Linked DNA regions of Microbulbifer sp. GL-2. The protein of the gene in region 2 interacts with the protein of the main gene of each other region in a pairwise test. Links are inferred from orthologs where the notes say so. Each region holds a gene or a part of one and is shown on either strand. Other genes may lie near its edges.

Evidence for each region. Proteins that work in one complex are often made in the same cells at the same time.
Region 1: the proteins of gyrA (region 2) and gyrB interact in binary tests that used the Escherichia coli proteins (3 or more experiments, as listed by UniProt). The link is inferred for Microbulbifer sp. GL-2 from one-to-one orthologs.

The regions. Positions count from the first base shown.
Region 1 is NZ_AP019807.1:1,536,496-1,540,636, reverse strand. Bases 1-3,017 are described here. They hold gyrB (DNA topoisomerase (ATP-hydrolyzing) subunit B), read left to right. Parts: upstream 1-307; coding sequence 308-2,728; downstream 2,729-3,017. Other genes in these bases: recF (DNA replication/repair protein RecF), read left to right, coding at 1-289. Outside these bases: GL2_RS06710 (hypothetical protein), read left to right, coding at 3,160-4,141. UniProt on the Escherichia coli protein: DNA gyrase negatively supercoils closed circular double-stranded DNA in an ATP-dependent manner to maintain chromosomes in an underwound state.
Region 2 is NZ_AP019807.1:4,877,137-4,882,484, forward strand. What follows is about bases 1,389-4,488. They hold gyrA (DNA gyrase subunit A), read right to left. Parts: upstream 4,171-4,488; coding sequence 1,606-4,170; downstream 1,389-1,605. Other genes in these bases: serC (3-phosphoserine/phosphohydroxythreonine transaminase), read right to left, coding at 1,389-1,437; GL2_RS21085 (TRZ/ATZ family hydrolase), read left to right, coding at 4,360-4,488. Outside these bases: pheA (prephenate dehydratase), read right to left, coding at 1-311; more of serC, read right to left, coding at 358-1,388; more of GL2_RS21085, read left to right, coding at 4,489-5,348. UniProt on the Escherichia coli protein: A type II topoisomerase that negatively supercoils closed circular double-stranded (ds) DNA in an ATP-dependent manner to maintain chromosomes in an underwound state.

The sequences.
Region 1 (4,141 bases), 3.3 Mb from region 2 along the record:
GCAGAAGATGCTGGTGTGCGCCATGCGCACGGCTATGGCGCAGTTGGTTTGCCGTCACCGTGAGAAACCGGTGTTCCTGGTGGACGACCTACCGGCGGAGTTGGATGAAAACAATCAACAGGTATTTGCGCACTGGGTCAGCCGTTGCGCAAGTCAGGTACTTGTCACAGGAATTGAAGAGGGCATCACGAGCCGCCCCTGGCGACGACTTGAGGCCCCCTGGAATTGTCCGAAAGTGTTCCACGTGGAACATGGGAATATCAGCGCCGAAGCATCGGCTGCACAATAAGTTGAATGGAGCGAATAAATGTCAGAGCAGCAAAGCTATGACTCGAGCAGTATCAAGGTATTAAAAGGCCTGGATGCGGTGCGCAAGCGCCCCGGAATGTATATCGGCGATACGGACGATGGTACGGGCCTGCACCATATGGTGTTCGAGGTGGTCGACAACTCTATCGATGAAGCGCTGGCCGGTCACTGTGATGAGATCCGTGTAACCATCCATCCAGATGAGTCGATATCGGTATCTGATAATGGTCGCGGTATTCCAACAGAGATTCACTCGGAAGAGGGTGTTTCCGCAGCGGAAGTGATTATGACCGTGCTCCATGCCGGCGGTAAGTTTGACGATAACACCTATAAGGTATCTGGTGGCCTGCACGGTGTAGGTGTCTCGGTGGTAAATGCTCTCTCCAGGGAACTAAAGCTGACTATCCGCCGTGGGGGTAAAATCCACGAGCAGATTTATCACCATGGTGTACCGCAGGCACCGTTGGAAATCGTGGGTGATAGCGATATCAGCGGGACTACGGTACATTTTAAGCCCTCCGCTGAAACCTTTAATAATATCGAGTTCCACTTCGATATCTTGGCTAAGCGCCTGCGCGAGTTGTCCTTTTTGAACTCCGGTGTACGTATCGTGCTGAAAGATGAGCGCACTGGTAAAGAGGAGATTTATGAATACGAAGGCGGCCTGAGTGCCTTCGTTGAGTTCCTCAATCAGAACAAAACACCAGTCAATAAGGTACTTCACTTTAGTAGTCAACGCGAAGATGGCACCGCGGTGGAAGTCGCACTGCAATGGAACGACAGCTTCCAGGAAAACATCTTCTGCTACACCAACAATATCCCCCAGCGCGATGGCGGTACTCATTTGGCGGGTTTCCGCGCCGCTCTGACACGCGGCCTGAATAGCTATATAGAACGTGAAGGATTGGGCAAGAAGGACAAGGTGAATACCACTGGCGACGATGCCCGTGAAGGCCTTACCGCGATTATTTCCGTGAAAGTCCCTGACCCCAAGTTCTCCTCCCAGACCAAGGACAAACTGGTTTCCTCCGAGGTGAAACCAGCTGTCGAGCAGGAGATGGGCCATCACTTCAACGACTACCTGATGGAAAACCCACAGGAAGCCAAGTCTGTTGTTACCAAGATGATCGATGCGGCTAAGGCCCGCGAGGCGGCGCGCAAAGCGCGTGAAATGACCCGTCGCAAGGGCGCCCTGGATATCGCTGGCCTGCCCGGCAAACTGGCGGATTGCCAGCAGAAAGACCCGGCACTGTCCGAAATCTACCTGGTGGAGGGTGATTCCGCCGGCGGTTCTGCCAAACAGGGCCGCGATCGGCGTACCCAGGCAATTCTGCCGCTGAAGGGCAAGATCCTGAATGTGGAAAAAGCGCGCTTCGATAAGATGCTCTCCAGTGCCGAAGTTGGCACCCTGATTACCGCACTGGGTTGTGGTATCGGCAAGAGCGAGTTCAATCCAGACAAGCTGCGCTATCACAGCATTATTATCATGACCGATGCGGACGTAGATGGAGCTCATATCCGCACACTGCTGCTTACCTTCTTCTTCCGTCAGATGCCGGAACTGATTGAGCGCGGTCATATTTACATTGCCCAGCCGCCGCTATACAAAATCTCCAAAGGTAAGCAGGAGCAATACCTGAAGGACGAGGCGGCCCTGACCCAGTTCCTCACCAATGCCGCCCTGGAAGGCGCCACACTGTTCGTAAATCCTGATGCGCCAGGTTTATCTGGAGCCTCCCTGGAAAGTCTGGTGGGGGAATACCGTGGTGTACTGGCCACTATCGACCGCCTTTCGCGGCTCTACCCCGAAGAAGTGCTGCGTAGCATGATTTACCTGCCGAAACTGTCCCAAGAAGATCTGCTGTCCAAGGAGAAGGTGACAGCCTGGTGTGCTCAATTGCAGGAGAAGCTCGCCGACGAAGAGAGCGGCGGTACCCGTCGCCATGAAGTGACCGTACAAGAGAACACCGAGCGTGGCCTGTTCCTACCGCACATTCACATAGTGGCCCATGGAGTTGGTAGCGACTATCTGATCAACCATGAATTCTTCGACTCCGCGGAGTACACCTCCATCTACACGCTGGGGGAAAAAATGGTGGGCCTTCTGGAAGAGGGCGCCTTTATCCAGCGGGGCGAAAAGCAATACGCTGTCGATAGCTTCCCGGAAGTAATGGACTGGCTGATGAATGAGAGTCGACGAGGCTATGGTATTCAGCGTTATAAAGGTCTGGGAGAGATGAATCCGGAGCAGCTATGGGATACCACTATGGACCCCGAGAGCCGCCGTATGCTGCAGGTAACGGTTGAGGATGCCATTGCTGCTGACCAGATCTTTACCACGCTGATGGGCGATCAGGTTGAACCTCGCCGTGACTTTATTGAAAGTAATGCTCTGGCGGTGGAGAACTTAGACGTTTAATTGGCGCAAGCCTATCTTCGACAACTGCACAGTAATTTACTACATAATTAAAGTTGGGAAATTACTGTGCGGCATTTTCCTCACCTGCAGAAGCGTTGTACAAAATTCGGCACATGTAACCGCCCACCAAACAGTGCCACACACCCCTGAAGTTACTGATCCCAGTACACACAATACTAGCTTCAAATTAATTAACGAAAAACGATAAAAAACTACAATTTAAAACTAGAAAAGCCACATAATTATTTTTTTTAAAACGTAAAATATCTATATATTCTGCTAATTAAACCGTCTTAATTTAAAACTAAAAAATACGGACCAAAAAAATGGGGAAACTAATTCATTATATTAGCGGTAGAGTGCGTCAGCTAATGTGGGTTATTGGTGTTTTTTTATTATTTTTTTATGGTTGCACCAGCACACAAAAGCTCGTGAATTCAAAATGGTACGAAATTAAAACTGATCATTTTCGAATCGTTACCAATGATAACCCTAAGCAAATAAAAAAACTCGCTGTAGACTTAGAGCGCTTTCGGGTTTTGCAAAGTGATTTCTTTAGTTCACCCGACCAACAGAAGCTGACTTTATATGCGTTGAATGATCGACTCAGCTTTGAGGGGGTCAGTGGTCGTGAATCTGCACAAAATACAATTGGACAGTTTCATAACACTTCCTATGGAAGTTATGTGTTGCTCAATCTTAATGGAAATCGTTTTCTACCAGATAATCCTGCCCGCCAGACACTATTCCATGAATATACACACTTTTTAACTTACAGTGAAAGCAAGCAGTTATATCCCTATTGGTTTAGTGAGGGCATTGCGGAGGTCTTTTCCACTGTCGATTTCGGTGAGAATAACAAGTACCACTTTGGGAAGATACCCATTGATCGTGCAATCAGTCTTTATCGGAGCAGAGAGATGCCGCTGGATAAGCTGCTTTCCGCAAAAAGGGGCTCACTAAATGTTAGAGATACCGAGGCCCTCTATGCCAGTGGTTGGATGCTAACCCATTGGATGCTCTTTGATACCGATAGAAGTAAAGCCTTGGAGGAATATTTAGAATCCTACAATGCTGGCGCGGACCCGATTACAAGCCTACCCAAGGCTCTAGGGATGACTTTTGAAGAACTCAATGAGCACTATAAAAAATTATCGAAAAGCCAGTTTAATTACTTCACTGATGAGTTTTCCGATCGTAGTGTAATTGAGAGTCCTTCCATTCAGTTGATGGCGAGCAGTGAAGCTGTCGCTGAATTGGCCCATTTTATGGCGATTTCAGAGAAGGGCTCAGAAGCATTAGAAAAATTTATTGCCTATGCAGAAAAGAAGCAGGTTTCCAGCCCATCACTAAAATCAGCTCTAGCGATAGCCCTCACGGGTGAGAGAAACTACACCGAAGCGGGGAAGATAT
Region 2 (5,348 bases):
GGGCCAAGGTATGCCACCTTAACCGGTTCCTCTAACGCGAGGCAGGCGGACATAATCTCGCGGAATAGTCGCGCCATTTCCTCATCGGTCAAGGGGCCCGGGTTACGCTCCATAGCCCTGCGCAACACCTGCGCCTCCCGCTCGGGCCGATAATACAGCGCATCCTCACCTGTCGCCTTTTTCACCACAGCGACTTCCAGCGCACAACGAGCCCGCTCACTAATAAGCTGTGCGATTTCAGCATCGATGCTGTCTATACGATTGCGCAGCTCCAGCAGACGCTGGTCGCTACTTGCAGTTTCCTCTGTCATCCGGCTTTCTACTTTCCTGTGAATTCATCAATATTCTTTTGGCTTTCTAACCCCGGCGAGCCTCAAAATCCGCCATAAATGCCACCAAGGATTCCACCGCCTCCAATGGAACTGCGTTATACAGCGATGCACGCATGCCGCCGACGGAACGGTGCCCTTTCAAACTCAACAGCCCAGCCTCCTCAGACTCTTCCAGGAACAGCTTGTCGAGACCGGCGTCAGCCAGCACGAAGGGCACATTCATGCGCGAACGACTACCCACCTCCACCGGACTGGAGTAGAAAGCACTGTTATCCAGGAACTCATAGAGCATCTTGGATTTAAGGTCGGCCTGAATCGCCATCGCTTCAACGCCACCCTGGGCTTTAAGCCACTGGAAAACCAGACCGGATAAGTACCAGGCAAAAGTGGGTGGCGTGTTATCCATAGAACCGGCATTCGCCGCCACCTTCCAGCTCAGGCTACGCGGAATATTTTCCAGTGCGCGATCAAGCAGATCGTCCCGAACCAGGGCCACAGCGATTCCCGATGGGCCAATATTTTTCTGGGCACCAGCGTAGATCACTCCAAATTTTTCCACCGGAATCGGCTGCGACAAAATATTGGAGGACATATCGGCCACTAAAGGACAGTCCACCTCAGGCACATAATCAAACTCCACCCCGCCAATAGTTTCATTGGGGGTATAGTGCAGGTAGGCCACATCACGGCTCTGCTGCCAGCTATCTGCTGAAGGCGCATAACTGAAATTGCGATCTTCGCTGGAAGCGATCACATTCACTTCACCATAGCGCCGGGCTTCCCGAATTGCCTTGGCCGCCCACTGTCCGGAGTGAATAAAGTCTGCTTTCTTCGATCCCGCACCTAAAAGGTTCCAGGGCACCGCACTGAATTGCCCTGTAGCGCCACCCTGCAGAAAAAGCACCTTATAATTTCCAGGCACATTGAGCAGGTCGCGCAAATCCTGTTCAGCCCGCTCTGCCACCTGCACAAACTCCGGCGAACGGTGACTGACTTCCATTACCGAGCAGCCGAGACCACTCCAATCGAGCAGTTCCCGTTGCGCCTGCTGCAGTACCGGCTCCGGCAACGCGGCAGGGCCGGCACAGAAATTAAACTTCCTCATGACCTAACTTCCAGAAAACAATAAATGGTTTCAAATACAACTAGATATGCCGACGCAAAAACCGCCTTTGGGGGAGACAGATATCACGCTTTTAGGCATTTTTTAGGGTGCCAAAGGCAAGAAAGGCCGCGATAAACGCAGCCTTTCTTATTGGTATCGAGAGGTGGGTCACTCTTCCCCACCAGTTTCTTCACCATCGTCTTCGGTCTCCTCGATACGCCCGAGGTTGACAAGCTTTTCACCGCTCTTGAGGCGAATCACTCGCACCCCCTGGGTGTTGCGTCCAAGGACAGAGACCTCATCGACACGGGTACGCACCAGCGTGCCCTGGTCAGAAATCAGCATCATCTCTTCACCCGGATGCACCTGACAGGCCCCAACCAGCGCACCATTGCGTTCGCTCTCTGCAATTGCAATCACGCCCTGGGTACCGCGTCCCTTTGTGGGGAATTCACTAATAGCGGTACGTTTACCGTAACCGTTTTCAGTGGCCATCATCACGGAGCCTCCCTCTTCCGGAATTACCATGGCAATAACCTGCTGCCCCTCCTGCATACGGATACCGCGCACACCTCGTGACACACGTCCCATGGAACGAACATTGGCTTCGGAGAAGCGTGCGGCCTTACCAGCACTGGTGAACAGCACTACGTCGCGCTCACCATCAGTAACGGCAGTTGCTACCAGGCGATCGCTCTCTTCCAATTCAATCGCGCGCAAACCGACGCTACGCGGGCGGGCAAAAGCAGTCAGCGGTGTTTTCTTCACAGTGCCATTGGCCGTAGCAAAGAAGATAAAGTGGTCCTCATCATACTCAGACACCGGCATCAGACTACTGATGCGCTCGCCCTCTTCCAGGGGCAGCATATTGACCATTGGGCGCCCGCGGGAGGCGCGGCCGGCAGTAGGCACTTCGTAAACCTTAAGCCAGTACACCTTACCCTTGTTAGAGAAGCACAAAATGGTGTCGTGCGAATTCGCGATCAGGAGATGCTCGACAAAGTCCTCATCTTTCACCTGGGTCGCCGACTTACCCATACCACCGCGGCGCTGGGCCTGGTAGTCGGTTAGAGGCTGACTTTTGGCGTAACCACCGTGGGAGATGGTCACCACCTTGTCTTCCGGGGTGATCAAGTCTTCAACAGTCAGGTCCTGACGAGAAGCCACAATATCGCTGCGGCGTTCATCGCCAAAGTCTTTTGACAGCTGCTCCAGTTCCTCGCGAATCACCTCCATCAAGCGCTCGAAACTACCCAGGATATGCAGATATTCGGCAATCTGCTCCAATCGCTCCTGGTATTCCGCCAGCAACTTGTCATGCTCCATGCCTGTCAATCGGTGCAGGCGCAATTCAAGGATTGCCTGGGCCTGTGCGGGAGACAGATAGTAGGCACCATCCTCACGCAGACCAAACTCTTTCGGCAGATCATCCGGACGGCAGGCATCAGCACCGGCACGCTCCAGGAACTGCTCCACATTCCCCACAGGCCACCCCTTGGCCAGAAGTGCCTCTCGGGCATCCGCTGGAGTGGAGGAGGATTTGATCAACTCGATCACCGGGTCAATGTTGGCAATCGCAATCGCCAAACCTTCCAGGATATGGCCCCGCTCACGCGCCTTGCGAAGCAGATAAACGGTACGGCGGGTAACCACTTCCTGGCGGTGGCGCACAAAGTGCTCAAGCAGCTCTTTAAGGTTCAGCACCTTGGGCTGACCATTGACCAGCGCCACCATATTGATGCCGAACACACTCTCCAGCTGGGTCTGGGAATAGAGGTTGTTGAGGACCACGTCACCCAGCTCGCCGCGTTTCAGCTCGATCACAACCCGCAGACCGTCTTTATCGGACTCGTCGCGCAGCTCGGAGATACCCTCGATCTTTTTCTCTTTTACCAGCTCGGCAATACGCTCAATCAGGCGCGCCTTGTTCAGCTGGAAAGGGATCTCGGTAACAATGATGGTCTCGCGGTTAGTCTTATCATCGCGAATAACATCCGCTTTGGCACGCACGTAGATACGCCCGCGGCCAGTGCGATATGCCATCAGGATGCCAGCGCGGCCATTGATGGTTGCGCCGGTGGGAAAATCCGGCCCGGGAATATGCTCCATCAGATCATCGACGGACAGCTCAGGGTTTTCAATCAAGGCCAGGCAGGCCTTGATCACCTCACCTAAATTATGCGGAGGGATATTAGTGGCCATCCCCACTGCGATACCAGAAGAGCCGTTGACCAGCAGATTCGGCACGCGTGAGGGCAACACCTCCGGCATCTGCTCGGAGCCATCGTAGTTATCGACAAAATTAACGGTTTCTTTATCGAGGTCAGACAGCAGCTCGTGGGCCAACTTGTCCATGCGAATCTCTGTGTAACGCATGGCCGCCGGGCTGTCCCCGTCGATAGAACCGAAGTTACCCTGGCCGTCCACCAGGGTGTAGCGCATAGAGAAGGGCTGGGCCATACGCACTATGGTGTCGTATACCGCGGAATCCCCATGCGGGTGGTATTTACCGATTACATCACCAACGACACGCGCTGACTTTTTATAAGGTTTGTTCCAGTCGTTTTTAAGCTCGCTCATCGCGTAGAGCACACGACGGTGTACCGGCTTGAGGCCATCGCGTACATCCGGCAGTGCGCGCCCGACTATCACACTCATGGCATAGTCGAGATAAGACTGCTTGAGTTCTTCTTCGATATTAATCGGAGAGATTTCTTTGGCTAATTCGCCCATGGCTTACGGCGTTCCTTTTATAGCGCGGGCATGTGTACTGAGCCCGGATAAGCGGGCGATTCTAGCATAGTTTGACGCCGTTGGAGGGGCTGGAGGGAATGCTAGTAACCCCTACCTCAGGCCCCGGTTGCCGCAACTGTGCTCTACCGCTAAAGTTGAAACCACTTTAACCGCCGCCAATGAGCGCCCATGCCCCAATCCGTAGACACACTGATTCACGCACGTTGGATTATTCCAGTGATTCCCGAGCAAAAAGTGTATGAAAATTGCTCTCTGGCCATCGAACAAGGGCGAATCACCGCACTAATGCCCTCCGCTGAAGCCAAAGCACGCTTTAAGGCGAGTCAGGAGGTGGACCTCAATCAACATGCACTGATTCCAGGCTTGATTAATACCCACAATCACGCCCCCATGACCCTGTTGCGTGGCTACGCCGATGACCGTCCTCTAAAGGAGTGGCTGGAGCAGCATATCTGGCCAGCGGAACAACGCTGGGTCGGCCCGGAATTTGTTGCCGATGGCAGTCGTCACGCAATTGCCGAGATGCTGAGATCGGGGACAACCACCTTTTCCGACCAGTATTTCTTCCCTGAAGCTGTTGCCATTGCCGCTCGGGAGAGCGGTATCCGGGCCCATATCGCATTCCCTATATTAGATGCACCAACTCCCTGGAGTCGTCACAGCGAAGAGGCGTTACACAAGGGATTGGCCCTGCGCGACGATTACCGGGCACACGAGCGTATTGAAGTCGTATTCGCCCCACATGCTCCCTACACGGTAGGGGACCAGACTATGGAAAGGATCGCCATATGCTCCGCAGAGGCACAGATCCCTGTACAGATACACCTGCACGAAACCCATCAAGAAGTGGAAGCCGCCCTTGCGGAAAATGGTGAGCGCCCAACAGAGAGACTACTGCGCCTTGGTCTGATGGGCCCGCAAACCCTCTGTGTACATATGGTCGCCACAAACGATAGGGATATCGAATTACTGAGCACAAGTGGCGCTCACGTAGCACACTGCCCCTCCTCCAACCTGAAATTGGCATCAGGCTTCTGCCCTGTGACAGAGATGCTTGATGCCGGCATCAATGTTTCACTTGGTACCGATGGCGCTGCCAGCAATAACAGCCAGGACTTACTTGCCGAGGCCAATACTGCAGCATTATTGGCAAAAGC